Regions from separate parts of the Clostridium sp. TJA085 genome, predicted to be linked through region 3. Evidence: riboswitches for the same ligand, from Rfam matches in the RefSeq annotation. Region 3 holds a riboswitch; each other region holds the start of a gene.
What was found. Region 3 has a riboswitch for thiamine pyrophosphate ahead of thiW (energy coupling factor transporter S component ThiW). Riboswitches for the same ligand answer to the same signal wherever they lie in the genome.

Region 1 (10,752 bases), on a different contig from region 3:
TCTATTGCCTTATTCATATCACTAACTACTAATAATTTGATTTTTTCATTCTCATTTAAAGTTTTATTTAAAACCTTATAAACATGATTTTCTGGAAGCTCATAATTTGAAATTATTCCAAAGTTTGTTGTAACATAAGCTTTTAAATTATATTTTTTTGTTACATTTAAAAATGCCTTTATATTTGAAATACTAAGAGGATTATTATATATAACTTTATCTTTATATCCTATAAATGCTCCATTTGATGCTATTATTGGAGTATCTAATCCAATTTCTTTTGAGTAAAGCTTAGCACAATCATACATCCTACCTGTTGTTATAGCTACCTTTACACCTTTTTTTATGGCTTCTTTTATAGCTTTTTTATTTTCCTCTGAAACAACTTGTTGATCCTTTAAAAGTGTTCCATCCATATCTATACAAATTAATTTAATTGTCATGTCAAAATCCTTCTTTCTCCACTTACCTTTCTTTACCTTTATAATACACCTTTTTTCTGAATAAGTTAAATATTATTATTTAATATATTTAATAGGTAAATAATTATATATAAATTTAAAAACAATATTAAAGAAACTAAATATTTATAATTATTACTTTTTATATTAAATAGAATAATTAAAAAAATTATAAAAAATTAACTTTTTTATATAGATTTTTATTAGACTAAAATTTTTAAATTTAATATAATAATTTAAAACAAAAGATATATTTAGGGGGTTTTAAAATGATTGAAATATTTAAACTTAGTCTCCTATTATCATTATCTATAATCGGAGCTTTAATAATATTTGGATTTTTAATAGGTAAAATAGAAAGTAAAAGTAATGAACTTATTTATAGTAAACTTGGGAAATACGGGATTATAGGAACTGGAATTATAGGAACTACAATACATGAATTTAGTCATGCTCTTTTATGCAAAATATTTTTACATAAAATTACTGATATTAAATGGTTTTCCTTAAATATTGAAGATAGGGAACTTGGACATGTAAATCATACCTTTAATAAAAATAGTATTTATCAAAGAGTAGGTAATTTTTTTATTGGAGTAGCTCCAATATTAGTTGGCTCTATATTACTAACCTTATTTTATAAAATATTTCTAGACAATAGCTTTAATACAATTTTAGAAAATATAAATGTTAATAATTACTTATATTTAGGTAACAACTTTAATTTAATTGATTTTTTTACTCTTTTACTTAATCAATTTATATTATTTTTAAAATCAACTTTTACTATTAATAACTTATCATCAATTAGTTTTTGGATTTTTTTATTTATTGCTATATCAATTAGTACTCATATGTCTCTTAGTAAAGCTGACCTTAAAAACTCACTTGATGGTATAATATTTATTTTTATAATAAGTGTTGTTGTTAGTATAGTTTTAGTAGTATTTAAAATTCCTGAAACTATTATATTAAATAGATTAATAGTATTTAATGTATTTTTAATAAGTTTTTTATCAATAGGAATTTTCTTTTCTCTTATAACACTTATAATTTCAAAAATCATATCACTTTTTTAAAATAATTTTTAAATTATAATTAGAAATAATCATTTTAAAATATATTTTTATAAAAAGAAGGAAAGACTTAAACCTTTCCTTATTTTATATTATAATTTATTAAATAAATTTTTTGCTGAATTATAAATGTCATCCTTTCCTAATATATCTGAAATAACAGCAACTCCATCAATATTAGTTCCTCTTAATAAAGTTAAATTATTACTTTTTATTCCTCCAATTGCAACTACTGGTATAGAAACTTTATTTTTTATTTCTTTTAATTGTTCTATTGAAACATCATCTGCATCTTTTTTCGTATTTGTTTTAAATATAGCTCCAACTCCAATATAGTCTGCTCCATCTTTTTCTGCCTTTAAAGCTTCTTCTAATGTACTTGCTGAAATACCAATTATTTTATCACTGCCTAAAGTTTTTCTTGCAACACTACATGGCATATCATCTTGCCCTAGATGAACTCCATGACTATTTATAGCTAATGCTATATCAATTCTATCATTTATTATTAATGGTATATTATATTTATCTGTAACTTTTTTAATCTTTTTTGCTATATCATAAAATTCTAATGTTTTTATATTTTTTTCTCTAATTTGTACAACTGTAACTCCACCTTTTATTGCTTCTTCAACAGCTTTACATATATTTGTGTTTTTAAGTATATTTCTATCTGTTACAAGATAAAGCTTATAATCTATATTACTCTTCATTTAAAATCCCCATTTCCTTTATCATTTCTTCATTCATATTATATATTGCATCAATTATTTTAACTTTAAGGCTACCTGAACCTTCTAAATCTTTAAGGTTTTTAAATGCTATATCTCCTGCAATTCCCATAGTTAAAATTCCAAGTATTGTTCCAATTAAATTATTTTTTGTAGCTCCTAAATATGAACCAATTAATGATGTACACATACAACCTGTTCCTGTAATTTTTGACATAGCTTTATTTCCATTTTTTATTGTATATACTTTATTTCCATCAGAAATAACATCAATAGCTCCAGTTACTGCAACAACAGAACCTATTTCTTTTGAAAAACTTTTAACTATATCTTTTGTTATTTTAAAATCACTTGTTTTATCTGAAATTTCTTCTACAGAATCAACTCCTTTAGTTTTTGAATTAATTCCATATAAAGTTTTTATTTCTGATAAATTCCCTCTTATAACGGAAAACTTAACTTCTTTTAATAATTTCTTTGCAAACTCTGTTCTATAAGGTGTAGCTCCAGCTCCAACTGGGTCTAATACTATAGGAATATTTAATTCATTTGCTCTCTTACAAGCAGTTAACATAGATTCTATAGTTCTGCTATTTAATGTTCCTATATTAATTACTAATGAAGATGCTATTGATACCATATCATATACTTCATTAATATCATCAGCCATAACAGGAGATGCACCTATTGCTAAAGTTACATTTGCACAATCATTTACTGTAACATAATTTGTTATATGATGAACAAGAGGACTACCCTCTCTTAAATTTTTTAATACTCCATTTATTTCTCTAAAATTCTCCATTTAAATACCCTCCCTGAAAATATAATATTTATAAATGCTGTTATAATCATAGCTGGTAAAGTTGATCCAATAATAAAATCTAATTTTATAAATATGTAATAAATAATTATTCCAATTATCCATACAATAATTGATTTAATATTTATAAGAACATTTTTTTCAAGTCTCCTCTTAAGTAAAAAATAATCAGAAATTAAAATTGCAAATAAAGGTGCAAAAACTGAACCTATTGCATACAAGAAACCTTCATAGTTTTCCATTTGAACTAATAGTGCTACTATAGTTCCTATAATAGTCATAATAAGTCCAATTTTTCTTTCATTTAGTTTTGGCATTATATTTAAAAATGATATACCTGCTGAATATATATCTAGAAATGTAGTTGTTACCGTTGATAACACTATAATGCCAAGTGCTATAATTTCTAAATTAGAAGCAAGCATTATGTAAGATGGGTCTGAGCTATTTGAAACTATTGAAGCTCCAAGACCTATTATAAACATCCATGAACTGCCTAAAAAATAACCTATAAAACTTCCAAATACAGCACTTTTTCCGTTCTTTGCAAATCTTGTATAATCTGCAATAAGAGGAAGCCATGAAAGAGGCATAACTATATTTAATTCCAAAGCTTGTCCTATAGATATTTCACCATCAAAAGTTTTTGAAAATACCGCTCCATCTTTAAATATTATAAAACCAAGTACTAAAGTTAAAATAAATAATAAACTTACAGCTATAACATTTAAATTTTTCATACCATCTCTACCAAACCATATCCATATACCAGTTAAAATAGAAATTAAAATAATACAAATAAATAAATTATCAAATCCCCAAATACTTTTTGTTATTAATTGAACTGATGTAGCAGCGGCTCTTATCATAACGGCTGTCCATCCAATAAGCTGAAGTACATTTAATATAGAAAATAAATAAGTTCCATATTTTCCAAAGGATATTCTTGTTGATGTTATAGCAGGTACACCTTCTTTAAATCCTATAAACCCACCAAGAACTAATATTATAGTTCCAATTAAATGTCCAACAATTATCACTTCTAATCCTTTTGTAAACCCAAGAGGGGCAAGTAAACCTCCTGTTAATATTTCAGCTATTGAAATAGCTGCTCCAAACCATAAAAAAGATAATGTAAAAAATCCAAATTTCTTGTTATTCATTTATTAACCCTGCCTTTTTATATAATTCATAAAAATGGTTTGTTGGTCCAACACCATGTCCTATATCTAGGGAATGAATAATAGCTATTGTTATATAATCCTTTGACCTTTTAATAGCTTCTTCAATACTAAAGCCTAAAGCTAAATTTGAGGCTATTGCAGATGATATAGTACAGCCTGTTCCATGAGTGTTTTTTGTATTTATTTTTTCTGCATAAAACTTATATATGTTTTCTCCATCATATAAAATATCAACAGCTTTATCTCCTTCCATATGTCCACCCTTTAAAAATACATTTTTACAACCAAGTTTATAAATTTCTTTAGCAGCAAGCTCCATATCTTCAACTGTTTTTATTTCTACCTTTTCTGAATTTACTTCACTTATTATTTCTAAAGCTTCTGGTAAATTTGGAGTAATTACATAAGCTAAAGGAATAAGCTCTTTAATTAATGCACTTTTTGATTCTGGCTTTAATAAAGAATAACCACTCTTTGATATCATTACTGGGTCTAAAACTAAATTTTTAGGTTTATATTTTTTTAATTTCTCACTTATTATGTTAATTGTAGAAATTTTTGATACCATACCAATTTTTACCGCATCAACATTAATATCCTCAAAAATTGCATCAATTTGAGCTCCAATAATTTCTTCATCAATATCTTGTACTTTAAATACTCCCATAGTATTTTGAGCAGTTATAGCAGTTATTACGCTCATTCCATAAACTCCATTTGCACTAAAGGTTTTTAAATCAGCTTGTATTCCTGCTCCTCCACAGCTATCTGATCCTGCAATAGTTAAAACATTTTTCACATTTAACACCTATCCTTCTACTAATTTTATAGAAGATTTTTTAAATATATTTAAAATAAAAAAGGTACAAGCAGAAAACGCTTGTACCTCAATATACAAAAATACTTAAAATATATTCAAACATCTTCCTACGCTGGTATTATCCATCTCAGGTTCATAGGGTCAGAAAATTTTAAGGTTTTCAATCTCAGCTGGCCAAATCCCAGCCCCCCTGTGTCTTAAATTATTTAATTTTTACAGGTTAATTTTAGCACTATATAAAATTTTATTCAACATTTTTATTAGTTTATTTTTTGCCATCCAATTACAGCAGCTCCAATTGCACCTACAAATTGACTTAATTTATGAGTGTATACATTTTTATTTAAGTAACTTTCTATTGTATCTTTAAATATTTTTGAGTTAGCAAGTCCACCGCTAAAAAATATATCACCTTCTAAATTTAATCTATTTGCAAAATTAGCTGTTCTTTTACTAATTGAATGAACAACTCCAAGGGCAATATCTCCTCTATCAACATCATTTGCTAGAAGACTTATTATTTCACTTTCTGCAAATACAGTGCACATACTTGATATATTTACAGGTGTCTTATTCGTTATAAATTCATCAATATTATTAATATCTTCTTCTAGTATTCTCATCATAACATCTATAAATCTTCCTGTTCCAGCTGCACATTTATCATTCATTAAAAAATCTACAACATTTAATGACTTATCAAGTAAAATAGCCTTTGAATCTTGTCCACCAATATCTATTACAGCTCTTATGTTAGGATTTAAAAAAGCAGCTCCCCTTGCATGACAAGTTATTTCAGTAACCTGCTTGTTTGCCTCTTTTAAAAGCTTTCTTCCATATCCAGTTGTAACTACATATTTAACTTTGTCACTATAAAGCTTATTAAATACTTTATAAATACTTTCCTTTGGCTTAGCTGCAGTTTTTATTATTAAAGTTTCAACTATTTTATTTCCATCAAATAAAACTCCCTTTGTTGTTGTGGAGCCTGAATCTATTCCTAAAGTATATATTTCCATAAAACTCCTAAAGCATTTCAATAAATGCAGCCATTCTAGTATTTAATTGTCCAATATCTGATGATGAGAAATCAGTTTCCACACTCATATAAGGCTTTTTCTTTTCATCATTTACAAATCTCTTAATTGATAAAGTTTCAACATTGTATGTATGACAAGCTGTTAATATTACATCAACAACAGCATCAACTTTATATTCATCTATCATTTTATCTAAAAGCTTAATTCTATTTGGATTAGGAGTCATACATGAACATCCAATAGATAAATATTTACGAGCTAATGCATCATAAACATCTGGATTTTCTTCATCTACTAAATCTTCAACTGCTTTTGCTCCACTACAATTTTCAAGTGCAACAACATATCCTCCATTATCTTCAATAGCTTTAATTACTTTTTCAGTAGCTCCTCCAATTGGACATCCTGTAATTAAAATACGTGGCTTTTTATCATACTTCTTCTCTTTTTCATATTCAGAATTAATTTTTTCTATTAATTCATCCATTTGTGCTGGTATTTTTTCTCTTTCAAAACTAAAAGTAGTTCCATTTAATACTTTAAATATATCTTGTCCAAGTAATGGAACTGGGTCTTTTTTACCTAATTCATAAAATCTCTTTAAAGCTTTTCTTTCTTCATTTTTTATTTTTATAGCTCTCTTAATATCTTCTTCTGTAATTTTAACATCAAACATTTCTTCAAGTTTTTCTTTAAGTTTTATTATTTCATTTTTCCATAAGCTTAATCCATCTTCTGTTTGTGAATTTGGCAGTTGCATAACATGTACAGGTTTAAATTCACTTAAATATTCATACATTTTTTTCTTTCCATCACATGTTGTTTCTCCAACTACTAAATCTGAAAAATAAAAATAAGGACACTTATCAGTTTTTCCAAAACCATAACTTGATTTAATTAAAGGACAAAGATTACGTGGTAAATCTTTTTCAGCATCTGGTATTGTTTCATCAGAGCTTGCACAAAGTGAAACTGTTGCTGCTCCCATAGCTAAAGCAAGTTCTTGTGGAAAATAAGTACAAAATACTCCTATTAAAGGTATATCCTTATCCTTTAACTCTTTTGCTTTAATAAAGCCATTTCTTCTTACTTCTCCAAATTCATTAAATACTTCTGGTAATTCTTTTTGTAAATCCATAAATTCTAAACTCCCCTTATTATGCCAATTTATAACGCTTTATTTGTTAACGTATACATTTAAATGATATCATAACTTTTTAAACTATAAATTTTTTCTATGTTAATTTTATGTAAACGAAAAAAGACTTTAGTTTAAACTAAAGTCTTTCTTTTTTATATTTATTCATATCCTAATAATACTCTCATTCCAAAAAGGTCCCCGTAAATAGCTGTTCCTTTTATTATCTTTTTATTTTTGCAAGAAATATTTTTATAAGCTCTATAAGCCTCTAATTCAGATTCATATGCAACTATAGCTTCATACTCTTCATTTTCCTCGTTTCCTATTACTATAAAACTATCTCTAACCTTTTCTTTAGGTAAATCTTGTTCAAAATCTATTTCTTCAAAATAATCATCATTATTATTCATCTTAATATTATTTATTAAAGTTTCTCTTTTATAATCTTCTCTAACTTCTAATGTAATAACATTTCCAACAGTTCTTCTAAACATACTCCCTTCCCCCTTATATAAAATTTATATAAATTATATTATTTTATATATAAATTTTATATATTTTGTATATAGTTGTAAATAATTATCAATTATAATTTTAAAAAAATTCAACTTTTGTAACTTTTTATTTAATTCAATTAAATTTTTATTTAAATATTTCCCTCTTTATTAATGGTAAAATTTGTTTCATTTTTCCTTTTATTTTCGTATAATTAATATGTTACTTAATATTGTTTATTTTTTAACTCAATAACTAACTTTACACAAATAGAGGGGATATATTTTTATGACTAGTTTAAAAGAAGGTACCTTATTAGAATTAAAGGAGTATAATCTTCAAAAAAATTTATTGGAAGTAAAAAATATTTTGAGAAATGAAGAAAAATTTGAGGGCTATTTTGAAACACTAAATTATAGCGCTAAAAGTGAAGAAAAAAATTCTTCCAAATCTTTACTTAATGACAAATCTATATGGAATACTATATTTGTTTTAAGTAATAAAAAATTATATCTAATAAATACAAAAGAAAATTATGATAAAATTTCTCTTAATGAAATATCTTTTGATGAGATTGAGTATTTAAATTTATATTTAAAAGATTATAATGAACCATTACTAGAACTTAAAATTTATGGACATCCTAAAATTCAATATGAACCGCGTTCGGGTAATTACTTAAGTTTACTTAAAAAAATTCATAAACTTAAAATTTTAAATAATAAAGAAATGAATAATGTTTCTAATAAAAATACTATATCGAATTATTTACTTTACTTTATTTTCATTATACTAATAATAGCTTTAATTGTTATTTATATATTTCTTTAAAACAAAAAGGAATTAAATTAGTATTTTCTATATTTTTAAACGATAATACTAATTTAATTTCTCTTTGAATTTAATGACTATTTAAATTTGATTTATATATAATTAAATTTATACTAATAATTTTCTGCTCTAACTTCAAAGAAACCTTGTGAATAATTACATACTGGACAAACTTCTGGAGCTTCTATACTTTCTATAAGGAATCCACAATTTAAACATTCCCATATTGTTTTTTCATCTTTTTTAAATACATTTTTATTTTCTATATTATTTAAAAGTTTACGATATCTATCTTCATGTGATTTTTCTATTTTTGATACTTCTATAAACTTTTCTGCCAAATCAAAGAAGCCTTCTTCACTTGCATCCTTTGCAAATCTAGCATACATATCTGACCATTCGTAATGTTCACCTTCAGCAGCGTGAAGAAGATTTTTCATTGTATCTCCTAGATTTCCAAGTTCTTTAAACCATAATTTAGCATGTTCTCTTTCATTGCCAGCTGTTTTTAAAAATAATTCATAAATTTGTTCATAGCCTTCACTTTTTGCAACATCAGCAAAAAAAGTATATTTATTTCTAGCTATTGATTCACCTGATAATGCTTCCATTAAATTTTTTTCTGTCTTAGTTCCTTTATATTTATTAGTTAACTCACTTTGTGTCTCTACTTTAACAAATACTGAAGCAGGGCTTTTGCAAACTGGACATATAAAGCCTTCTGGTAATTCTCCTTCATGTACATATCCACATACTGAACAACGATACTTTACTGATTCATTTTCTGATTTTTCTTCATTACTATTTGAAGATTTATTATCTTCTACCTTTACAAATACTGAAGCAGGATTTTTACAAATTGGACATGTAAAGCCTTCTGGTAATTCTCCTTCATGTATATACCCACATACTGAACAACGATACTTTACTGATTCACTCATTTTTTTACCTCCCAAATCTTTGCTTCTATCAAAATATATTGTATGTAACATTTTTTCTGCAAGTTTACTTAAAGGTTTTCCATAAAACTCTTTATAAAGTGCTTTTATTTCTTCATTTTCATAACTTAATCGAATTTTCATATTAGAATCTCTTTTATAAAGACTTTCAATACGTTTTTCTCTAATATAATCTCCTTTAAAATTAATATCTTTTGGTTGACCACCACCACCAATACAACCTCCTGGACAAGTCATAACTTCAATAAAATGATACTGCTTGTCTCCAGTTTTCATTCTATTAATAAATTCAGATGCATTTTTAGTACCATAAATAACAGCCACATTTATATTCATATTATCAATTTTTACTGTTGCCTCACGAATTCCTTCTAATCCTCTTACTGGCTCTAAATCATAAAACTGCTTTGGTGGTTTTTTATTAGTAATATATGAATAAGCAGTTCTAAGAGCAGCTTCCATAACTCCTCCTGTATTTGCAAATATAACTCCTGCTCCTGAAGCTTCACCCATTAACTTATCATAACTACTATCTTTTAAATTATTAAATTCAATATTTCTCTCCCTTGCCCAAATAGCTAATTCTCTTGTTGTAATAACATAATCCATATCACGCATATTATCTATATTATAATATTTTCCTGATGCGTTCATTTCATCTCTTTTAATTTCAAACTTTTTTGCAGTACAAGGTGTTAAAGCTACATTTACAATTTTAGATGGATCAATTCCCATTTTCTTTGCAAAATATGTTTTTATTGTAGGTCCTTGCATTCCAATTGGACTTTTAGAAGTTGAAATATGCTCTAATATATCTGGATGAAATGTTTCTGCATATTTTACCCATGCAGGACAACAGCTTGTAAATTGTGGAAGTGGCTTATTATTAGTTTTTATACGTTCTATCAATTCACTTGCTTCCTCAACTATTGTTAAATCTGCCCCAAAATTTGTATCAAGAACATAATTAGCACCTAACTCTCTAAGTAAAGCTATCATTTTCCCTTCTACAAAACTCCCATCTGGCATATTAAACTCTTCACCTAATGATACTCTAACTCCTGGTGATGTAGAAAATATAACTATTTTTTCATTGCTTTTTATTATTGATTCAACCTTTTTATAATCATATACTTCAGTAATACTACAAGTTGGACATACATTAGCACATTGACCACAATTAATACATAC
Region 2 (10,752 bases), on a different contig from region 3:
GAATAAAAGATAAAAGATGTTCATTTGTATTAGAGGAACTTGTAAAAAATGGAGCTCCAGAAGAAATTACCTATGTAGCAAAACCACATGTTGGAACTGATATATTAAAAACAGTTGTTAAAAATATAAGAGAAGAAATAAAATCACTAGGTGGAGAAGTTTATTTTAATTCAAAATTAGAAAATATAAATATAGAGGATGGAAAGCTTAAAAGTATAATAGTAAATGGAAAAGAAGTTAAATGTGAATGTTTAGTTTTAGCTATAGGACATAGTTCAAGAGATACTTATGAAATGCTTTATGAAAGTGGAGTTAAAATGGAACAAAAAGCTTTTGCTATAGGCGTTAGGATAGAGCATCCTCAAGAAGTTATAAATGAAAGTCAATATGGAGAATACGCAAATCATCCAAAATTAAAAGCTGCAGAATATAGATTAGCATATCAAAGTGAAGTTCAAAATAGGGGAGTTTATTCTTTTTGTATGTGTCCAGGAGGAGTAGTTGTTGGCGCAGCATCAGAAGAAGGTAGGTTAGTTTCAAATGGAATGAGTTATCATGCTAGAGATTTAGATAATGCAAACTCAGCATTAGTTGTAACTGTTGGTCCTGAAGATTTTAAAGGAAATCATCCGCTTGCTGGAATGGAATTTCAAAGATATTATGAAAATCTTGCATTTAAGGTAGGTGGTGAAAACTATAATGCACCTATACAATTAGTTGGGGACTTTTTAAATGATAACATATCAACAAAACTTGGTAGTGTTATTCCAAGTTATAAACCGGGATATGTATTTAAAGATTTGAGGGAATGTTTACCTTCATATGTAGTAGATACAATTAAAGAAGGAATAAAAGTATTTGGCAAAAGAATAAAGGGATATGATATGGATGATGCTGTATTAACTGCAATTGAAACAAGAACATCTGCACCGGTTAGAATGCCAAGAAATGAAATGCTTAAAAGTGTAACTGTTAATGGTTTATATCCTACAGGAGAAGGAGCTGGTTTTGCTGGGGGTATAGTATCTGCTGCTGTTGATGGTATAAAAGTTGCAGAAAGAATAATGGAAGAATATTGTGTAAAATAAAATGAAAAAAAGTAGCTTTTTGAGCTACTTTTTTTGAAATAAATTTTCTGACAATTTAAGTTTTAAAGTAATTATCTGATACAATATAAATATAATTTGTTACAAAATTAACAACAAAAAATACCAGAAGTATTATTAAAAGTACACTAAATCAATGATTTTAAAATATAAAAGGTAAGAGGTGCGGTAAATGAGTAAGAATTTTGAAGATTTATTATCAAAGGTTAAAGAAGTTGAACCTAAAAAGGTAGCTGTAGCTGTAGCACAAGATGAACCAGTATTAGAGGCTGTAAAATCAGCAAAAGATAAAGGTATAGCAGATGCAATATTAGTTGGAGATAAACATGAAATAAAAAAAATTGCTGATAAAATAGGAATGGATTTATCAGGATATGAAATAGTACATGAAAAAGATAATAAAAAAGCAGCTTTATTTGCAGTACAACTTGTATCAAGCGGAAAAGCAGATATGGTCATGAAGGGATTAGTAGACACTGCAACATTTTTAAGAAGCGTGTTAAATAAGGAAGTTGGATTAAGAACTGGAAGACTTATGTCACATGTTGCAGTATTTGAAATAGAAGGAATAGATAGATTAATATATCTAACAGATGCAGCTTTTAATACGTACCCAGATTTAAAAGCGAAAAAACAAATAATAGATAATGCAGTTTCAGTAGCTCATGCTTGTGGATTACAAATGCCAAAGGTAGCACCAATTTGTGCAGTTGAAGTAGTAAATCCAGATATGCCAGCAACTTTAGATGCTTCATTATTATCAAAAATGAATGATAGAGGACAAATAAAGGGTTGTATAGTTGATGGACCTTTAGCCCTTGATAATGCATTATCAGAAGAAGCAGCACATCATAAAGGAATATCAGGACCAGTTGCAGGAAAAGCAGATATAATAATGCTTCCAAATATAGAAACAGCTAATGTTATGTACAAATGTTTAACTTATACTTCAAAATCAAAAAATGGTGGACTATTAGTTGGAACATCAGCACCAGTTATATTAACTTCAAGAGCAGATTCATTTGAAACAAAAGTTAATTCAATAGCATTAGCAGCATTAGTTGCTGAATCATTAAAGTAGAATTTATTGGGAGGTAGTAATAGATGTCATATAAATTATTAATTATAAATCCAGGGTCAACTTCAACTAAAATTGGAGTTTATGAAGATGAAAGAGAAGTATTAGAAGAGACTTTGAGACATTCATCAGATGAAATAGCAAAATATGCTACAATATTTGATCAGTTAGATTTTAGAAAAGAAGTTATATTAAATGTATTAAAAGAAAAGAACTTTGATATAAATACATTAAATGCCGTAGTTGGTAGAGGTGGAATGCTTAAACCAATTCCAGGTGGTACTTATAAAGTAACAGATGAATTAGCAGAGGATTTAAAAATTGGAGTTCAAGGACCACATGCTTCAAATCTAGGTGGAATATTATCAAAGGAAATTGCCGGAGAATTAAATATACCAGCTTTTATAGTTGATCCTGTTGTTGTAGATGAATTAGATGATGTAGCAAGAATTTCAGGTGTACCAGAACTACCAAGAAAAAGTAAATTTCATGCATTAAATCAAAAAGCAGTAGCTAAAAGATTTGGAAAAGAAAGTGGAAAAGGATATGAAAATTTAAATTTAATAGTTGTACACATGGGTGGAGGAGTATCCGTTGGAGCTCATAAACATGGTAGAGTTGTTGATGTAAATAATGCATTAGATGGAGATGGTCCATTTTCACCAGAAAGAGCAGGTGGAGTTCCATCAGGTGATCTTATAAAAATGTGTTTTAGTGGAAAATACAGTGAAAAAGAAGTTTATACTAAGTTAGTAGGTAAAGGTGGATGTGTAGCTTACCTTGATACAAATGATTTTAGAGATGTTAGAGATGCAGCTTTTAAAGGGGATAAGGAATCTAAATTAATATACGATGCATTTATATATCAAGTAGCAAAAGAAGTAGGGGCAATGGCAACAGTATTAGAAGGAAAAGTAGATAAGATAATTTTAACTGGTGGTATAGCTTACTCAGAAGAAGTTGTAAGAGATATAAGCAAGAGAGTAGATTGGATTTCAGAAGTTAAAGCATATCCAGGAGAAGATGAATTATTAGCTTTAGCACAAGGTGCTATAAGAGTATTAAATGGTGAAGAAGAAGCTAAAGTTTATTAATTAATTTAGTTTTGAGAATAGATATTAATTTATTAATCCGTTGAATAAAAAAAAGAGATATGTCTATAATGTAGATGTATCTCTTTTTTAGATACATAATACCTAATTATTGGAGGTTATTATGAGGACAAGCTTAAATTTTGAAAATCAATTAACTATGATAGCTCAGATGACAAATGATTCTAGGTTTCAAGTTTTAGAATATGATGAGTTAAATGGTGCTGTTGATGTAGATACGGCTTTTGATTTAAATATTATGAAAAAAAGTGGAATTAAATTAAAACAAATAAGAATAATATTAAATGAAAGTCGTGTTAAAGTAGAAAGTGGAGCTTTAAGTTACATGAAAGGTGACATAAATATAATAAATAAAACTGGAGGTTTAATTGGTATATCAAAAAAATTTATATCAAGCAAATTGACAGGGGAGGAAATGTTCAAGCCTACATATGAAGGTAGTGGAGAAATTTTTTTAGAGCCATCTTTTAAACATTATGCACTTATAGAACTTCAAGATGATGAGATAATAATAGATGATGGAATGTTTTTGGCAAGTGAAGAAGAGGTTTATTTAGAAGCAACTGGTCAAAAAACATTTTCTGCTGTACTTTTTGGAGAAGAAGGTTTATTTCAAACAAAAGTTTATGGAAGTGGAATTGTTGCATTAGAACTTCCTGTACCAGAAAATGAAGTTTTTGTTTGTAGATTAAATAATGATACTTTAAAAATTGATGGTAGTTTTGCAATTTTAAGAAGTGGAAATATAAAGTTTTCAGTAGAAAAGTCTGCAACTTCAATGATAGGAAGTGCAGCAAGTGGAGAAGGATTTTTAAATGTTTATAGGGGAACTGGTGAGGTATGGTTAGTTCCAACTAAAATAGTTTATGATAAAATTAGAGAGATAAATAAAAAAGATAATTTTAAAAGAGAAGATTTTTATGATAAATAATGTAAATTCTTTTGTGTAATAAAGTTGTGAATTATTAAATTAAAGATGATATAATATAGGGTATATTTATAAAGTACGGAGGAGAAATTATGAGTACACTAAATTCAAAGATAAAAGGTGAGGATATAGAGTTACTTTTTGAATGTATATTAAAATTAGAAAATAAGGATGAATGTTATAAGTTTTTTGAAGATATAGCAACAATTACTGAATTAAAAAGCTTATCTCAAAGAATATGGGTAGCTAAGTTATTGAAAGAAAAGAAAACTTATACAGAAATTGCAGAAGAAACAGGAGCTAGTACTGCTACTATAAGTAGAGTAAATAGATGTTTAAATTATGGAAGTGACGGATATAAAATTATTTTAGATAGAATTAATAATGAAAAAGTTGTCAATAAATAATGAAACAAATATAATATAGTAGTAGAAAAGTTAAAAATAGTTAACTTAAAAGAACAGAAAGAGGTAAATTTTTATGAGTAGAATGTTTGGAACTGATGGAGTAAGAGGAGTAGCAAATACAGAACTTACTGCTGAACTTGCATATAATTTAGGAAGAGCTGGAGCTTATGTATTAACAGAAGGTGCTCATAAACCCAAAATATTAGTTGCAAAAGATACTAGAATATCAGGGGATATGTTAGAGGCTGCATTAGTTGCTGGTATATTATCTGTTGGAGCAGAAGCAGTTGTGCTTGGAGTTATACCAACACCAGCAGTTGCACACTTAACTAGAGAGTATGGAGCAGATGCTGGAGTTATGATATCAGCTTCACATAACCCAGTAGAATATAATGGTATAAAATTCTTTAACAACAAAGGTTACAAGCTTTCTGATGAACTTGAAGATGAAATACAAAGAGTAATAGAATCAGGTTTTGAAGGAGTACCAAGTCCAGTAGGAACAGCACTTGGAAGGGAAAGAGTAGAAGTTTCAGCTTTAGAAGATTATATTGAGTTTGCAAAAAGTACAACAGCAGTAAATCTTTCAGGATTAAAAATAGCATTAGATTGTGCAAATGGAGCGGCATATAAAGCAGCTGTGCAAGCTTTTAGAGATTTAGGAGCAGAAGTTTATGTTATAAATGATAATCCAGATGGAACAAATATAAATGAAAATTGTGGATCAACTCATCCAGAAGAACTTATGGAATATGTGGTTAAAAAGGGTTGTGATGTTGGATTCGCATTTGATGGAGATGCAGATAGATGTTTAGCTGTTGATGAAAAGGGAAATTTAGTTAATGGAGATTTTATATTAACTTTATGTGCTAAATATTTAAAAGAAATAGGAAGACTTAAAGAAGACACTTTAGTAGTTACGGTTATGAGTAATTTAGGACTAGATATTGCTTGTAAAGAATTAGGAATAAAAACTGTAAAAACTAAAGTTGGAGATAGATACGTATTAGAAGAAATGCTAGATAAGGGATACGTAATTGGTGGAGAGCAATCAGGTCATATTATATTCTTAGAATGTAATACAACAGGAGATGGATTAGTTACTGCATTACAAGTTGCATCAATATTAAAGAGAAGCAATAAAACTTTAAGTGAGTTATGTTCAATTATGAGAGAGCTTCCTCAAGTTTTAGTAAATGCAACAGTACCTAATGATAAAAAAGATATTTACTTAAAGGATGCTGAAATAATAGCTGAAATAGAAAGAATGGAAAAATTAATGGATGGAAGAGGAAGAGTTTTGATAAGACCTTCAGGAACAGAACCATTAGTTAGAGTTATGCTAGAAGGTGAAGATCAAGAAGAAATAGATAAGATAGCTCATAACTTAGCTGATATGATATTAGATAAGTGTAAATAAATTTTAATTATAGTTAAAATGAGAAGTTATTTTAAAATAACTTCTCATTTTTTTATACAGCTTTTATTGAATTATCAGTAAACTCGGGGTTTAAGGTTCTTAATAATCTACTTATTGGAATAAGTTTTAAAATAATCATGCATATTATCATTTCAGCTCCAACTAAAGGAAGATTTACTACTGCTGAATATAATAACGCACCCATTTCAGCTGGGGCAAATGAACCAAAGAACACGACTCCTGATATAAAGTGACATAAAAATTTTGTAAAGAATGCTACAAACACACCAAGCATTCTATGATTTTTTCTGAAATAATTTATTCCAGCAAGTCCCATAGCTAGCGATGGTAATGGATAATCAAAAAGCATTTGAATTGGATGTATTATATATGGATCAGTGAATAAATTAATTATTCCGTACAGAAATCCAGTTAAAAAACCTATTTCTTTACCATAAGCAAATGCTATTATAAGTATTGGTACCATACAGCCTAAGGTTATACTTCCTCCTTGAGGAAATCTATATAGTCTAAAAACATTAAGAATTGTAGAAAGTGCTAAGGCGATAGCTATATTGGTCATTATCCTTGCATTTAATTTAATTTTTCTAAATTTAAATAAAGCAAAGAATAGAACCAAACAAGCGATTATAGTTAGTATAGACATAGGACTTTCTAAAATTGTCCTAAATTTTTCAGGGATATTTGTATAAAGATTTGTAAATCTTTCTCCCCAATCATTTAAAAATTCCATAAAAAAACCTCCTATTTGTGCTAGAAGGACGTAAAAGAACTGAGTCTTTTGCTTTCCTACGCCGGTATTATCCAGATCAGGTTAAAGGGTTAATGCTAATATATAAGCATTTCTCAGCCACAAAGGCACCCCTAGCACATAAAATAATATTTTATTGACAAGCTTATTGTAATATTACAGGTTTATAATGTCAATAAATTTCAAACATTAAATGAAATATAAGTTAATAAGTGGTAAAATTTAATGGTGATTAAAGCTTATAAAAATAATTATAGTATATAGTTGGATTTAAATAATCGTATTAAAATACAAATAGCTATAAACTTTTTATCATATAGACTGGAGAAAATGTAATTTAAAATACGAATATAATTTTTTTATTTATATGTTGAGTTAGCAAGAACATCATTTATAGAATAGGTCATGTATCTAAGTTAAGAAATTTTCCTGAATATATTAAAGGAGTGAATTAAGTTAATAATAGATAGAGTAATTTAAAATAGTAATTATTATTTTAAATATATAGTTAAAGCATCTATAAAGATTAAATAAAAATATTAAAATGAAAAGGTGATTAAAGTGAAAATATATGATTTAACACATTATTTAGAAGATAATATGACTTCTTATTCAGAAGAAGAAGGATATTTTAAAAAAGAATTAAGTACAATAGATAAGGAGGGATACAATGTATTAAAAATATCTTTATCATCACATACTGGAACTCATATGGATTTTCCAAAACACGTATTTAGTGATGGGAAATTCTTAGATTCTTTTAATGTAGAAGATTTTATAGGAAGAGCATATATGATAAATTGTAAAGAAAGAAATATAATAGATTTAAAGTTTATTTTAAAGTATAAAAAAGAAATAGAAGAGTGTGATTATTTAATATTAAATACAGGATATGAAAAATATTGGAATGATAAAAAATATTTTTTAAATTATCCTATATTATCTTATGAAGCATCAAGATTTCTTAGTAACATAAGAACATTAAAAGGCATAGGGATCGACTGTATATCTATTGATTGTGAAGATGATGAAAAGTTAATAAATCATAAAAATCTTTTGAAAAATAATAAGCTTATAATAGAAAACCTTTGTGGATTAGATAAAATAAATGGTAATTTTAAGATAATAATAGCACCATTAAAAATAAAATCTGGAGATGGAGCACCTTGCAGAGTTTATGGAATAAATAATTAAAGAAAATATAAGTTAAAGAAGACTTCAATTAAAAATAAAATTTTAATTAAACTTAAAAGCTAGTTAGAAATCTAACTAGCTTTTTTTTTGGTTGCGGGAGCAGGACTTGAACCTACGACCTTCGGGTTATGAGCCCGACGAGCTACCAACTGCTCCATCCCGCGATATTTATTTAAATCATTCAGTAGGTTAACTATACTCCTAAATAAACACTTTGTCAACTAATTTATAAAATTATATAATTTTTACTTCTTTATGACCACAAGTAGGGCATTTAAAATTAATCTTTTCTATCTTTGAATTATCATAAGCATATAAGTATTCATTCATAATATCTCCACAAATAGGACAAATTAAAGTTTTTGAATTATTATTTGAAATTTTAGTTTTATTATTCATGATATCATCTCCTAAAAATAAGATATCACATTACTGAAAAAAGTAAAATGAAAATATTACTTTAAAAAAATAGAAAAAGCTGATATTATATCAATAAAGTTAAATCATAGTAAACATATAGGAATACTAAGAATATAATTTAGAATTAAGTTTATTTTAAAGGTAAATACTAATAAAAAGGAGGTATTACTTTGGAGATTTATTTAGATAATTCTGCAACTACAAAACCTTATAAGGAAGTAATTGAAGTTATGGGAGATGCAATGGAAAAATATTATGGTAATCCATCATCTTTACATAAGATAGGAATAAAAGCAGAAAAAAAGTTAGATGAATGTAGAGAATACATAGCTAGTACTATAAATGCAAATAAAGACGAAATTTATTTTACTTCTGGTGCAAGTGAAGGAAATAATTTAATTATAAAAGGTATACCAAAGAGCGGAAATCATGTTATAACAACTAAATTTGAACATCATTCAGTTCTTAAAGTATATGAGGATTTAGAGAAAAAAGGTATTAATGTTACATATTTGGATGTTGATAAAGATGGAATGATTTCTTTAAAGCAATTAGAAGATTCAATAAACAAAGATACAGTACTTATATCTATAATGTTTGTAAATAATGAAATTGGTTCTATTCAAGATATAGAAAAAATAGGAAAACTTATAAAAGAAAAGAGTAGTAGAGCGAAATTTCATGTTGATGCAGTTCAAGCTTATGGAAAATTTTTTATAAATGTTAAGAAAATGAATATAGATATCCTAACTACAACAGGACATAAATTTCATGGTCCTAAGGGAACTGGTTTCTTATATTTAAAAAAAGGAATAAGACCAAATTCTTTAATACATGGAGGAAGTCAAGAAAGTGGATTAAGAGCTGGCACTCATAATGTTCCAGGAATAATTGCACTTAAAAAGGCGTGTGAAATATCTTATGGTCATATATTAGAAAATTATGAGAATGTTCTAGAATTAAAGGCATATATGATAAATAAATTAAAAGAAATAGATAATATTTATATAAATAGTCCTAATGATGAAAAACACTCTCCATATATATTAAATATTACATTTAAAGGGGTAAGAGCTGAAGTGTTACTTCATATGTTAGAAGAAGATAACATATATGTTTCAACTGGATCTGCTTGTACATCAAAGACTAATATAGCAAGTGGAAGTTATGTTTTAAAAGCAATTGGTCTTTGTGATAAAGATGCTGAAGGTGGAGTAAGATTTTCTTTTAGTGAAGATAACACAAAAGAAGAAATTGATATAGTTATAAATAATTTAAAAAGGTCATTATCATTTTTAAGGAGGATAAAAAGATGAGTAAACTTATATTAGTGAAATATGCATCTGAAATATTTTTAAAAGGACTTAACAGAAATAAGTTTGAGAAAAGGTTAAGAGATAATATAAAGAAGAAGCTTAAAGGATTAGATTTTGAAATATTAAATGATCAAAATAGATATTTTATTAAAATAGATAATATAGAAGAAGGAATTAAAAGAATAAGAAAAGTATTTGGAATAGCAGAAATATGTGTAGTGACACAAGTTGAAAGAGATATGGATGCTATTAAGGAAGAGGTTTTAAAGAAAATTAAAGAATCAGAACCAAATACATTTAAAATTCAAACTAATAGAGCTAATAAGAGTTTTAAAGGAACGTCTATGGATATATCAAGAGAAATAGGAGCATATGTTCTTTCTATATATGAAGATAGTTTGGAAGTTGATGTTAAAAATCCTGAGTGCTTAGTTAATGTAGAGATAAGAGATAAAGCTTATATATATACTAATGCAGATAGAATAAAAGCAGTAGGAGGACTTCCTTATGGAATAAATGGTAGTACAATGCTTATGTTATCAGGAGGAATTGATTCTCCAGTAGCTGGTTATTTAATGGCGAGACGTGGAGTTGAACTTAATTGCATTTACTATCATAGTCATCCATACACATCAGAGAGAGCAAAGGATAAAGTAAAAGAGCTTGCAAAAATATTAAGTGAGTATACAGAAAAGGTTAGACTATTTATAGTTCCATTTACTGATATTCAAATGGAAATAATAAATAATTGTCCAGAAGATGAATTAACTATTATAATGAGAAGATTTATGATGAGAGTTGCTTGTAAGATGGCAGAAAAAGAGGGAATTCAATGTATATCAAGTGGGGAAAGCATAGGTCAAGTTGCAAGTCAAACTATGGAAGGGCTTACTGTTAGTACTGAAGTTGCTGATAGACCAGTATTTAGACCTCTTATAACAATGGATAAGGGTGACATAATGGATATAGCAAGAGAAATAGGAACTTATGAAACATCAA
Region 3 (10,752 bases):
AAGTAACTTATATATAAATGATCTTTTACTATACTTATAAAGCTCTGCTTTAACTAGATTAAGCATTTTTATCACCTCCAACTAATTGTAAAAAATAATCTTCTAAATTACTTCCAATCCTTTGGAGTTGATATACCTTTATACCTTCTTTTACTAACATAGAATTAACTATATAAGGTTCATTTATAAAATCATAAATTCTTAAATTATTTCCATTTAATACATCATAAGATTTACAGCCTAATTTTTCTAATACAACTGATGCCTTTTCAGAGTCGTCCACTTTTATAGATATATGATGTCTACATTTTTCCTCTAATTCTTCCGCTGATAATTCTTCTATAAGTACTCCATTATCTATAAATCCATAACATGTTGCAAGTTGAGAAAGTTCACTTAATATATGGCTTGAAATTAAAATAGTAGTTCTTTTTACTCTATTAAGTTCTATTAAAATATCTCTAATTTCTTTAATTCCCATTGGATCTAATCCATTTATTGGTTCATCTAATATTAAAAAATCTGGATTGCCAAGTATTGCAAGAGCTAAACCTAATCTCTGCTTCATACCAAGAGAAAAATCTCTAAACTTTTTATTTCCTGTTTTATCAAGGCCAACAATTTTTAATGTCTTATCAACTGAATCCTTCTCTACAATTCCCTTTTGAATTCTATAATATTCTAAATTATCTTTAGCACTTAATTTTGGAAAAAACATTGGAGTTTCTATTATTGCCCCAATTCTCGAGTGTTCTTTTATTCTTTCTTTTTTATTTACTTTTCCAAATAACTCTATTTCACCTGATGTTTCATCTGTTAATGATGTAATCATCTTAATTATGGTTGTTTTTCCGGCACCATTTCTACCTACTAAACCATAAATATCTCCTTCTTTTATAGTCATATTAATATTATTTACTGCAAATTTATTTATATATTTCTTTGTTACATTTCTTGTAATAACTATATTTTCTCTCAAAATTTTTTCACCTTCTTATTAATGTTTATATATAGAGTCTAATGTAAATTTTAAAAGATATATTAAATTAAACATTAAGAAAGTCTTAATTAAATATTATTAGCATGTATTATTGTAACTTAAATCCAATTCCCCATATTGTTTTTATATAATCATTTTCTTTATCTATCTTATTTATTTTAGAACGTATATTACTTATATGTACATTTATAGTATTATCATCACCTAAAAATTCTTCATTCCATACTGATTCAAAAAGATTTGCCTTTGTAAACACTTTATTAGGATTTTCTAATAATAATTTTAATATTGATAATTCCTTTGCTGTTAAAGGTATTAACTCACCCTTAACTTTAACTTCTAATTTTTCCTTATCTAATTCAATTTCCTTATATCTTAAAACAACTTCTTCTTCAAACTTTTCTTGTGGAAATTTTTTGTACCTTCTAAGTTGAGCTTCAAGTCTTGCAAGTAATTCTTCTATATTAAATGGTTTTGATATAAAATCATCCGCACCTATTTTTAATGCATTTACCTTATCTATTTGTGACGTCTTAGCTGATATAACTATAATAGGCATAAATTTTTCTTCTCTTATTTTTTTTATTATATCTTCTCCGCTTATTCCAGGTAACATTAAATCTATAAGCACAGCATCATAATCATAAAGTTCTATGCATAATCTTCCTTCACTGCCTGAAAAAGCTTGAGTAACATTATATCCTTCTTTAGTTAAAATTCTATATATTAATCCATTTATATCTTGATCATCTTCAATTATTAAAATTCTTTCTTCCCCTATGTTTTTCATCTTATCCCTCTTCTTTCAACCTTTTTATAAATAATTATAAACTTTTAAAAAAGACCTTTCTTATATTATAAATTATAACAATTATAATTATAACTACCAAATAATTAAATATTAAACTTAAGTTATAACTGTGCCACAATACTGTGTCCATAATTCTTATATGTTTTCCAATTGGATACCAATCATACACATTTAATGTTAAAGTATCAATATTATTTATATCATCAACAAAACTGCCCTTAACTAAAAAATCTACATACTTAGGTTTACCTAAATTAAATGTAGATAATTCTTTATATGGAGTATTTCCAATCGCATTAACTTCTGAATAATTTATATCATTTAAATTATTTACACTTGCATATGCTTTTATATAAGAAGAACCTTTTATAACTAATGGTTCCTCTTTATTTATATTGTATTGAACTATTAAATTAACTCCATTTCCATCAAAACATGTATAATCTGCTGCTTTCTTGTATGGTAAATATGGTATGCCAAATAAAATTATTAATAAAACTATATTTATTATAATTTTTTTCACTGTAACACTCCTTTGTTTAGTAGTCATTTGTATAATTATATAAAGTAGCATTAAAATTTATTAATCTTTATAAATTCTATTTACATCTATATCTTATTTAATATTAATCAAAACATTTAAAAACTAATATTAATAATTTAAATATTATCTTTTTTCATAACTAATATTTTATTTATTAATGATATTTTCAAGAAGACATATGCAAAAATTGCTCCAACTATACAGCTTAAGGAAAATGGTATTACATATAAAAATAATGATGCTTCTTTTCCAAGCAATAAAGATGCTATTGGATATGCAAGCATAGCACCTATGATTCCTGTCCCTATAAATTCTCCTATAACTGCAGAAAACATATTTTTAAACCATTTATAAAATAAACCTGCAAATAATGCACCAATCATACTTCCTGGAAAAGCTAACAAACTTCCAGTTCCTAATATATTCCTAATAAATGATGAAGAAAATGCATTTAAAATTGCAAACCAAGGACCTAAAGTTATTCCTGAAATAACATTTACAAAATGTTGAATTGGAGATATTTTTGCTCCAAACATAGGTATTGAAAATGTTCCAAAAAGTACAGATATTCCAATAAGCAATCCACTTAATACTAATTTGTAAGTTAAGTTTTTTTCTTTATTCATTATAAAATCCCTCCAAAATAAAAATTGAGTATAACCTTAAGGTTATACTCAATTTATTAAATATATTTATATTCATAAATAAGCACTCCCTACGTTGGTACTAACCATATCAGGTAATAAGGGTTTAGAAATTTTTAATTTCAATCTCAGCAAAACTTATGGCTCCCCTAGCTTTAAATTTATCTTTTTCTTACATCTTGTAATTCTCTTTTTAATAATTCTACTTCACAAACAAGATTATTTATATCAGACTTTAGTTTTTTTATTTCTTCTTCATATTTTATATTCTTATTAGTTGTAGTAGATTCTGTTGTGTTTATTGAACTTGTAGTTCCATCATTTGCATTATCTGGAGTTGGGTTTTGTTCACAAAAAGGATTTCCTACATTTTTATATTTTCTATTATAATATCTTCCTGGTCCATTTTGAAAATATTGTTGTTGTGCACTATATGTTAAAATAACTTGTCCTATTAACTCAAACCAGTTTCCTATAGAGTTTTGGATATTAAATGGCATATTTCCTGACATTACTTGACCAATTATATCTCCAATAAGCACAAACATTTGTGGATGTAAATCTTGAAATCCTCCTGGAACATCACTACACTGTTCATTTGGATCTGAACTTGCACTATTGTTAGAAGTTCCACTATTATTACAGTTTGAATTATTTTTATTATTAAAATTATTTTCAAATAATGATGAAAATTCATTTATAAATTCATTAAAATCATTCATTTCGTATAATCCAATTTAAATCCCTTAAATAGTACTTTCAGTTATTATAGTATTCTAAATAACCATTCTTATTACTATATATTTATTCTTCTCCAAAAACTTTTTTTCTAAGCTCAATTCCTGTCTTTGTTATTGCAACTCCCCCCATTGCAGTTTCTCTTAATGATGGTGGTAATTGTCTTCCTACTTTATACATAGCTGAAACTGTATCATCAAATGGAATTTTTGATTCTACTCCAGCCATAACTAAATCTGCTGTACAAAGTGCACTAACAGCTCCTGCTGCATTTCTTTTAGCGCAAGGAATTTCAACAAGACCTGCAACTGGGTCACACACAAGTCCTAATATATTTTTAAGAACTATTGCAGCAGCATCTAAACTTTGCTTTGTGCTTCCTCCCATCATATATACAGTAGCTGCTGATGCCATTGCAGCTGCTGAACCACATTCTGCTTGACAACCTCCTTCTGCTCCTGATACTGTTGCATTCATTGCTATAATAGTTCCTATAGCTGCTGATGCAAAAAGCCCCATAATAAGTTCATCTTCTGTTTTATTTAACTTACCACCAGCTGCTAATATAACTGCCGGAAGTATTCCACATGAACCAGCTGTAGGACAAGCAACTATTCTTCCCATTGATGCATTAACCTCTGATGATGATAATGCCATTGCCATTGCAAGTACTGTTGTTGTACCAGTTAATGTTTTATTTGATTTTAAATATTCATGTATTTTATATCCATCTCCTCCAATAAGTCCACTTACTGAATAAACTTCCTTTTCCATTCCTTCTGTAGCAGAATCAATCATAACTTTTATAGTTTTTCTCATTCTTTCTATAACAGTTTCTCTTGAATCGCCTGACTTTTCCATCTCCATCTCAATAGCATATTCTGCTAAAGAAATATTTCGTTCCTCACATATTTGTAAAAGTTCTTCTCCACTTCTTGCTTGCATTATTCTTCACCTTCCTTAACAGGATTTATCATTATTACTCTGCTTATATGTTCTATATTCTTTATTTTATTTATTGTTTCATCATCAATTCCATGATCTAATTCAAAAACCATATTTGCTCCTTGTCCCTTTTGCTTTCTAAACACACTCATAAATGCAATATTTATTCCTTTATCATAAAGAAGTGTAGTTACTTTAGATACAACTCCTGGGACATCTTTTTGAGCTATTATAAGTGTTGGATAATCTCCAGTAAACTCAACTTTATTTCCATTTACTTCACTTATTTTTATTCCACCACCACCAATTGATGAACCAATAACTTCTCTTCTTTCTCCTGATTTAGTTATCATATCAAATTTAACTGTATTTGGATGCACATCTCCTAAATCAACTTCTTCAAAAGAAAAATCTAATCCCTTTTCTCTTGCAATATTTAAAGAATCTCTAAGTCTTTTATCACTTGGCTCCATTCCAAGTATTCCTGCAACTAACGCTCTATCAGTTCCATGTCCTTTATATGTTTTGGCAAATGATCCATGAAGATAAAATATTACCTTTATAACTTCGTCTCCTGCTACCGCTCTTGCAACTTTTCCAAGTCTTGCAGCACCTGCTGTATGAGAACTTGAAGGACCAATCATTATTGGACCTAAAATATCAAAAACACCTACATTGTTCATATTTATCACCTTATCCTATGAATAAATTTTATAAACTAAAATATTTTTTATTATTTAATGAAATACTATTATTTAGTTATAGTTTAATCCATTATTATAACTTTTATCAATACTATTAAATACAGTCATTAAATTTTATTTTAAAAGCTGTTAATTTATTGTTCATACAATGATGTTATATTTAACTTACTGTTAATGCAATTTAAAATTAAGGGGTGAATTCTTATGGATTTATTTGTAATTATAGAATTAGCTTTTATAATTATCTATTCATTTGCTATTTTAAAGAATTATTTTAAAAGAAATGCACTAAAAAAAGAAGGACCTTTTGTAGTCCTTAAAAATTATAATTTATCATCAATTATATATATAATTATACTTGCTGTAATAGCTTGTATTTATATGATGTGTGTTGATCAAAGTTCAATGATTGAGAAGGTATTATCATTTATAATAATATTACTTTTAATATTAAATATATTTATAAATTCTAAATTATTACTTACACATGGTTCACTTTATTATATGTATTATAATGTTCCTTATAAAGCAATAAACTTAGTTAAATATAAGGAAAAATCAAAAGAAAGTTACTTAATTAAATTAGAGTTTGAAAAAACAGTTTTTAATTTTTCTATGAAAAAAGCATCTTTTGACGATTTTTATGAAGTATTAAAATATAAAAAAGTAAAAGTAGAAAAAGCATAACAGATTTAAAGGAGATTATATAAAAATATATAATCTCCTTTTTATTTAACTATTTTTTTAATTTTAATCCACTATTTTTATTATTTCCAGGATTAAATAAACTTTCAAAGAAATTATCAAATCCATCATCTTTTAATTCCACTACTGAATCATCATTTACATAAAATTTACTCATTGTTGATGTTATTAAATCAAATTTCTGTATATTATTTTCTTCTAATAATACATTATAAAGATAAGCTAAATGATTTTGAAGATACTCTTGCATTTCTTTTATTTCCTCATCAGTTAACTTTCCTTCCTCATAAAGTTTTTTTACTGGTCCATTTCTAAATATAAAATATGCTGATGACTTTGATATTGTTTTTATGTAATCTTTAACTTCTTTAGTTTCCATTCCTTACACCTCATTTATTTTTTCTATAATAATTTAACTACATTTGTACTAAATTAACAAGTTTCTCTCTATCTTCAATTTATTATTTTTTAATATTTATAGCACTACTACCTTTTTTAATTATATTACTATATAAAAATTCTAAAATAAAAAGAGGCTTAAAGCCCCTTTCATTTTAATATTTATAAAAACAACTACCTCCAATAAATTCACGTAGTATTGAATTTTCTGGAACTTTATCTATTGCTACTTCTTTAAAGAAATTTAATAATGATATAAGCCTTTGGGCCTCATTATATACACTACTTTCTTTTGTTATTTTTTTTAGTTCATTTAAAGCATATGGTTTTAAAACTGAAAGCTCATAAACAAGTGTTGAATTAAACATATCATCGGCTTCTTCTTGATATATAAAAATATTTTTCTTTTCTCCATTTTTTATTGAAGGCCACATCATTAATGTTTCTTCTCCACCATATCCTCTTGATAAAAAGTCTCTAACTATTCTTCTTATTTTTCTTACATCAGTTGTTGGTATTCTATTATGATTATCTAAATTTAATTGAGTTAAAGCAGAAATATATACTTTATGCTTATATTCATTTCCTATTGATTGAGTTAATACAGGATTCAAAGCATGTATACCTTCCAAAACAAGTATTCCATTTTGAGGTAACTTAACTTTATGTCCACACCACTCTCTCTTTCCTTTTTTAAAGTTATATGTTGGTATTTCTACTTCCTCACCATTTAACAACCTTTCTAAGTGCTCATTTAAAGTTTTAAGATCTACTGAATATATTGATTCAAAATCATAATCTCCATTTTCATCTCTTGGACTATCTTCTCTATTTACAAAATAATCATCTATACTAAGAGGAACTGGCATAAATCCATTTACTCTTAGCTGTATACTAAGTCTATTTGCGAAAGTAGTCTTACCAGAAGATGATGGTCCTGCAATTAATACCATTTTAACCCCGCTTTTATCTGATATTCTATCTGCTATTTCTGCTATCTTTTTTTCATGAAGTGCTTCAGAAACTAATATTAAATCTTTAAGACCATTATACAGTATCTTTTCGTTTAAGCTTCCAACTTCCCCAACATCTAATATTGATAACCATTTTTCTGTTTCATAAAATATATTAGATAGTCTTTTTTGTTCCTTATATGGTGGTAAACTATTTAAATTATCCTCAGTAGGTCTTCTCAATATAAAGCCTGGCTCATAAAACATTAAATCCCAAGCTTTTATTACTCCAGTTGAATATGCCATTTCTCCATAAAAATAGTCATATCTTCCTTCTAATTCATATAAATTTACATTTTCAAAATCTACACTTTCTAAAAGTTTAACTTTATCATCCATTTTATAATTTTTAAATATATCTATCGCTTTTTTTCTTGATACTTTTATTTTATTTATAGGTATATCCTTTTCTATAATATTCTTCATATTTTCTTTTATTTTTATAATGTCATCGTAACATAAAGCTTTTTCTTTATGAATTTCTCCAAAAATGCCTTTGCTTATTGAATGCTCTATTGTTATTTTTGAATCTTTAAATAAATCTAATGCTGCTTTTATAAAAATAAATTGTAATGTTCTTGTGTACACATTCATTCCTTCTACAGTATTAAAATAAACTTTTTCTAATTTTCCACTAGAAGGTATTTCCTTCATTAGTTCATAATACTCACCATTAAATTTACATAATGCTATATCTTTTTCTTCATCTTTATAATATTTATCTATAAAATCTTTAAACCTCAATCCCTCATCTACTGATACAGAACTTTTATCTTCTAATGTTATATATAATTTTGTCATATATACTCCTCCTGTAGCTATACCTAGTTTTAATATAATTATATTACTTTTTATTCCCTGATAAAACTTATTATATTTATATTTTGAATAAAACACTTAAATTTACAAATATTATTTATGAGGTGTTATTTATGTTTAATATTTTTTTTAGAACAACTATTTTATATATAATAGTTGTAATAACAATGAGACTTATGGGAAAGCGTCAAATTGGCGAACTTCAGCCTTATGAGTTTGTAATAACTATAATGATTTCAGATTTAGCTTCTATACCTATGCAAGATGCTAGGCTTCCTCTTATATTAGGTATAGTGCCGATAATAACTTTATTGCTTTTAAAGGGATTATTATCCCAAATACAATTAAAATGTCAATTTGCAAGAAGATTAATAGAGGGTGAACCTGCTATACTTATTTATAAAAGTAAAATAATGTATTCTGCTCTTAAAAGTCAACAAATTAATATAGATGAACTTATGGAGGAAATTCGTTTACTTGGTTATTTTGATTTGGAAGAAATACAATATGCAATATTAGAAACAAATGGTCACATATCAATATTACCTAATACCGTTAGTGGTACTTCTAATTCCCAAACTTCTCAAACTCAAAATCAATCTAAAGGTAATAAGGAAAATAGTAAATCTAATCAAACAAGTCCTAAACTTCCTAAAATATTAATCTCAGATGGTAAGATTAATAAAAATCCTTTAACTAAGGTCAATAAGGATGATGAATGGATAAAAAAAGAATTAAAAAAATATGGACTACACGATATTAAAAAAATTTTAATTGCGCTTTATGATACAGAAGGAAACTTTAAATATCAATTGTTTGATAAATACACAAAAGGAGGAAATTAAATGAAAAATATAATAGTATCTTTAATATTATTTTTAACAGTTACTACTTTCATTGTTTTCTCTGACTCAAAAATTCAAACACTTTGTTCAGATATAATTTCTAGAAGTAATAAATTAGAAGAAACAATAGATAACAATGATTTTGAAACTGCTTATAATTATAGTGTAGAATTACTCGATTTATTAAAATCAAATGCTTTTATCTACACAATATACCTTAATCATCTAGATATAGATTCTATAATTGATGAATCAGTTAAACTTACTGTTCTTGTAAAATCAAAAGATCTTAGTAATTCTCTCGTGAGTCTTCATTTGATTAAATATAATGCTGAAAGATTAATGAAATTACAAAATATAACTATAGAAAATATATTATAAAAAAATCTTCTACCAATTTAATTGGTAGAAGACTTTTTTTATTTTTGAGTAAATGATGAACATTGTGTAGTATTTCCATAAGTTGATACACCTGAAGATATATCAACATAATTTGATACACATCTTTGATTTTCATTATGTATGCAATTAGATACATTACAACTAATTGCCATATTAGGATTTGGTGATTGTTCAATTGAGCTAGTCATTTCATTGCCTTTTTCATCAAAGCTCTCACATGCTGTATGTGCAGCAATATTTGCATGAACTCCACCAACTTTTATTGATTGATTACAACAAAAGTTTTCTTTATTATGAGCACATTCATTAACTCCACATCTTAATGTAGCCATTATAAAACCACTCCTTTGTTTTATTTACTACATTATTATTTGCAAGTAAGATAATTTTAATCCCTATTTAATAAAAATTATATTTTCTAAATTTTATTTTAATTATTTAAATATAATAATAAACTTTCTTATTTTTCTATATAATTTTTAACCCTTTTTATTACCATATTTATACTTCCATCACCATTTCTTACTATTTCAAACTTATCTTGATCATTATAAACTTCTTCATCTATATAAAGATCTATTTCTTTATCAATTTTAAGCCTTACCCTTTTTAACTTTTTCTCAACCCAAGTTTTATCTACTTCTACATTTTCAATTCCTTGCGATTTAACAAAACTTGAAAATTCATTTTTCATTGTACTTTCATTGTTAAATAGTTCATCCGAAAGATTATCAATATTTATAATTTCTTCCTCTTTAAGTTTATTTTTTACTGTTGATCTAATTCTTTCTGCTCTATCTGCATCTTCTTGAAATTTTTCTCTTGTCCAAGTTTCTGTAGCTTTTAAAAATGTTTTTGTCATATCTCTTTCATTAGTTATTATAGAGCATCCTAAAAAATTATTTATAAAATAATTTGCGCCATATTCATCTTCGTTTTTACTTTTCTTTTGCTTATCAAGCACCATAAGATTATATTTGTCATCTTCCCTTATAGGCTTTATAAAAGCTGCCTTTTGAATCTTTTGAGAACTTCCTGGAAGTCCTGCTGCTTGAGGTACTATTCCAATTCCTATTTTATTATCTATAAAATCTACTTTATGTGTAAAATTCTTTATATAATCCATTTTTAATATTGCAATCATAGGTCCCTTATCTGTTACTACAGATGCTATAATTAAATC

Region 1: another riboswitch for thiamine pyrophosphate. It lies ahead of thiD (bifunctional hydroxymethylpyrimidine kinase/phosphomethylpyrimidine kinase); the one in region 3 lies ahead of thiW (energy coupling factor transporter S component ThiW).
Region 2: another riboswitch for thiamine pyrophosphate. It lies ahead of thiT (energy-coupled thiamine transporter ThiT); the one in region 3 lies ahead of thiW (energy coupling factor transporter S component ThiW).

Annotation. Positions count from the first base shown of each region.
Region 1 covers NZ_JBZEEZ010000001.1:695,405-706,156, forward strand. The annotation lists gene AC4FQW_RS03735 (Cof-type HAD-IIB family hydrolase) at 1-443, opposite strand, end outside; gene AC4FQW_RS03740 (hypothetical protein) at 731-1,540, shown strand; gene thiE (thiamine phosphate synthase) at 1,630-2,250, opposite strand; gene thiM (hydroxyethylthiazole kinase) at 2,240-3,073, opposite strand; gene cytX (putative hydroxymethylpyrimidine transporter CytX) at 3,052-4,254, opposite strand; gene thiD (bifunctional hydroxymethylpyrimidine kinase/phosphomethylpyrimidine kinase) at 4,247-5,074, opposite strand; TPP riboswitch at 5,182-5,297, opposite strand; gene AC4FQW_RS03765 (acyl-CoA dehydratase activase) at 5,356-6,114, opposite strand; gene AC4FQW_RS03770 (double-cubane-cluster-containing anaerobic reductase) at 6,122-7,273, opposite strand; gene AC4FQW_RS03775 (hypothetical protein) at 7,435-7,770, opposite strand; gene AC4FQW_RS03780 (hypothetical protein) at 8,060-8,602, shown strand; gene rbr (rubrerythrin) at 8,716-10,752, opposite strand, start outside.
Region 2 covers NZ_JBZEEZ010000003.1:117,236-127,987, reverse strand. The annotation lists gene AC4FQW_RS09930 (NAD(P)/FAD-dependent oxidoreductase) at 1-1,088, shown strand, start outside; gene ptb (phosphate butyryltransferase) at 1,279-2,187, shown strand; gene buk (butyrate kinase) at 2,211-3,278, shown strand; gene AC4FQW_RS09915 (AIM24 family protein) at 3,400-4,227, shown strand; gene AC4FQW_RS09910 (YerC/YecD family TrpR-related protein) at 4,317-4,631, shown strand; gene glmM (phosphoglucosamine mutase) at 4,705-6,051, shown strand; gene thiT (energy-coupled thiamine transporter ThiT) at 6,104-6,805, opposite strand; TPP riboswitch at 6,842-6,948, opposite strand; gene AC4FQW_RS09895 (cyclase family protein) at 7,385-8,017, shown strand; tRNA gene AC4FQW_RS09890 (tRNA-Met) at 8,106-8,181, opposite strand; gene AC4FQW_RS09885 (hypothetical protein) at 8,252-8,416, opposite strand; gene AC4FQW_RS09880 (cysteine desulfurase family protein) at 8,608-9,753, shown strand; gene thiI (tRNA uracil 4-sulfurtransferase ThiI) at 9,750-10,752, shown strand, end outside.
Region 3 covers NZ_JBZEEZ010000004.1:159,436-170,187, forward strand. The annotation lists gene AC4FQW_RS11195 (DUF2705 family protein) at 1-66, opposite strand, end outside; gene AC4FQW_RS11200 (ATP-binding cassette domain-containing protein) at 59-979, opposite strand; gene AC4FQW_RS11205 (response regulator transcription factor) at 1,089-1,790, opposite strand; gene AC4FQW_RS11210 (hypothetical protein) at 1,825-2,334, opposite strand; gene thiW (energy coupling factor transporter S component ThiW) at 2,472-2,981, opposite strand; TPP riboswitch at 3,050-3,160, opposite strand; gene AC4FQW_RS11220 (hypothetical protein) at 3,161-3,721, opposite strand; gene sdaAA (L-serine ammonia-lyase, iron-sulfur-dependent, subunit alpha) at 3,804-4,682, opposite strand; gene sdaAB (L-serine ammonia-lyase, iron-sulfur-dependent subunit beta) at 4,682-5,365, opposite strand; gene AC4FQW_RS11235 (hypothetical protein) at 5,591-6,073, shown strand; gene AC4FQW_RS11240 (hypothetical protein) at 6,123-6,470, opposite strand; gene AC4FQW_RS11245 (nucleoside kinase) at 6,646-8,304, opposite strand; gene AC4FQW_RS11250 (DUF421 domain-containing protein) at 8,436-9,167, shown strand; gene AC4FQW_RS11255 (DUF4363 family protein) at 9,168-9,548, shown strand; gene AC4FQW_RS11260 (DUF1540 domain-containing protein) at 9,587-9,901, opposite strand; gene AC4FQW_RS11265 (nucleoid-associated protein) at 10,030-10,752, opposite strand, start outside.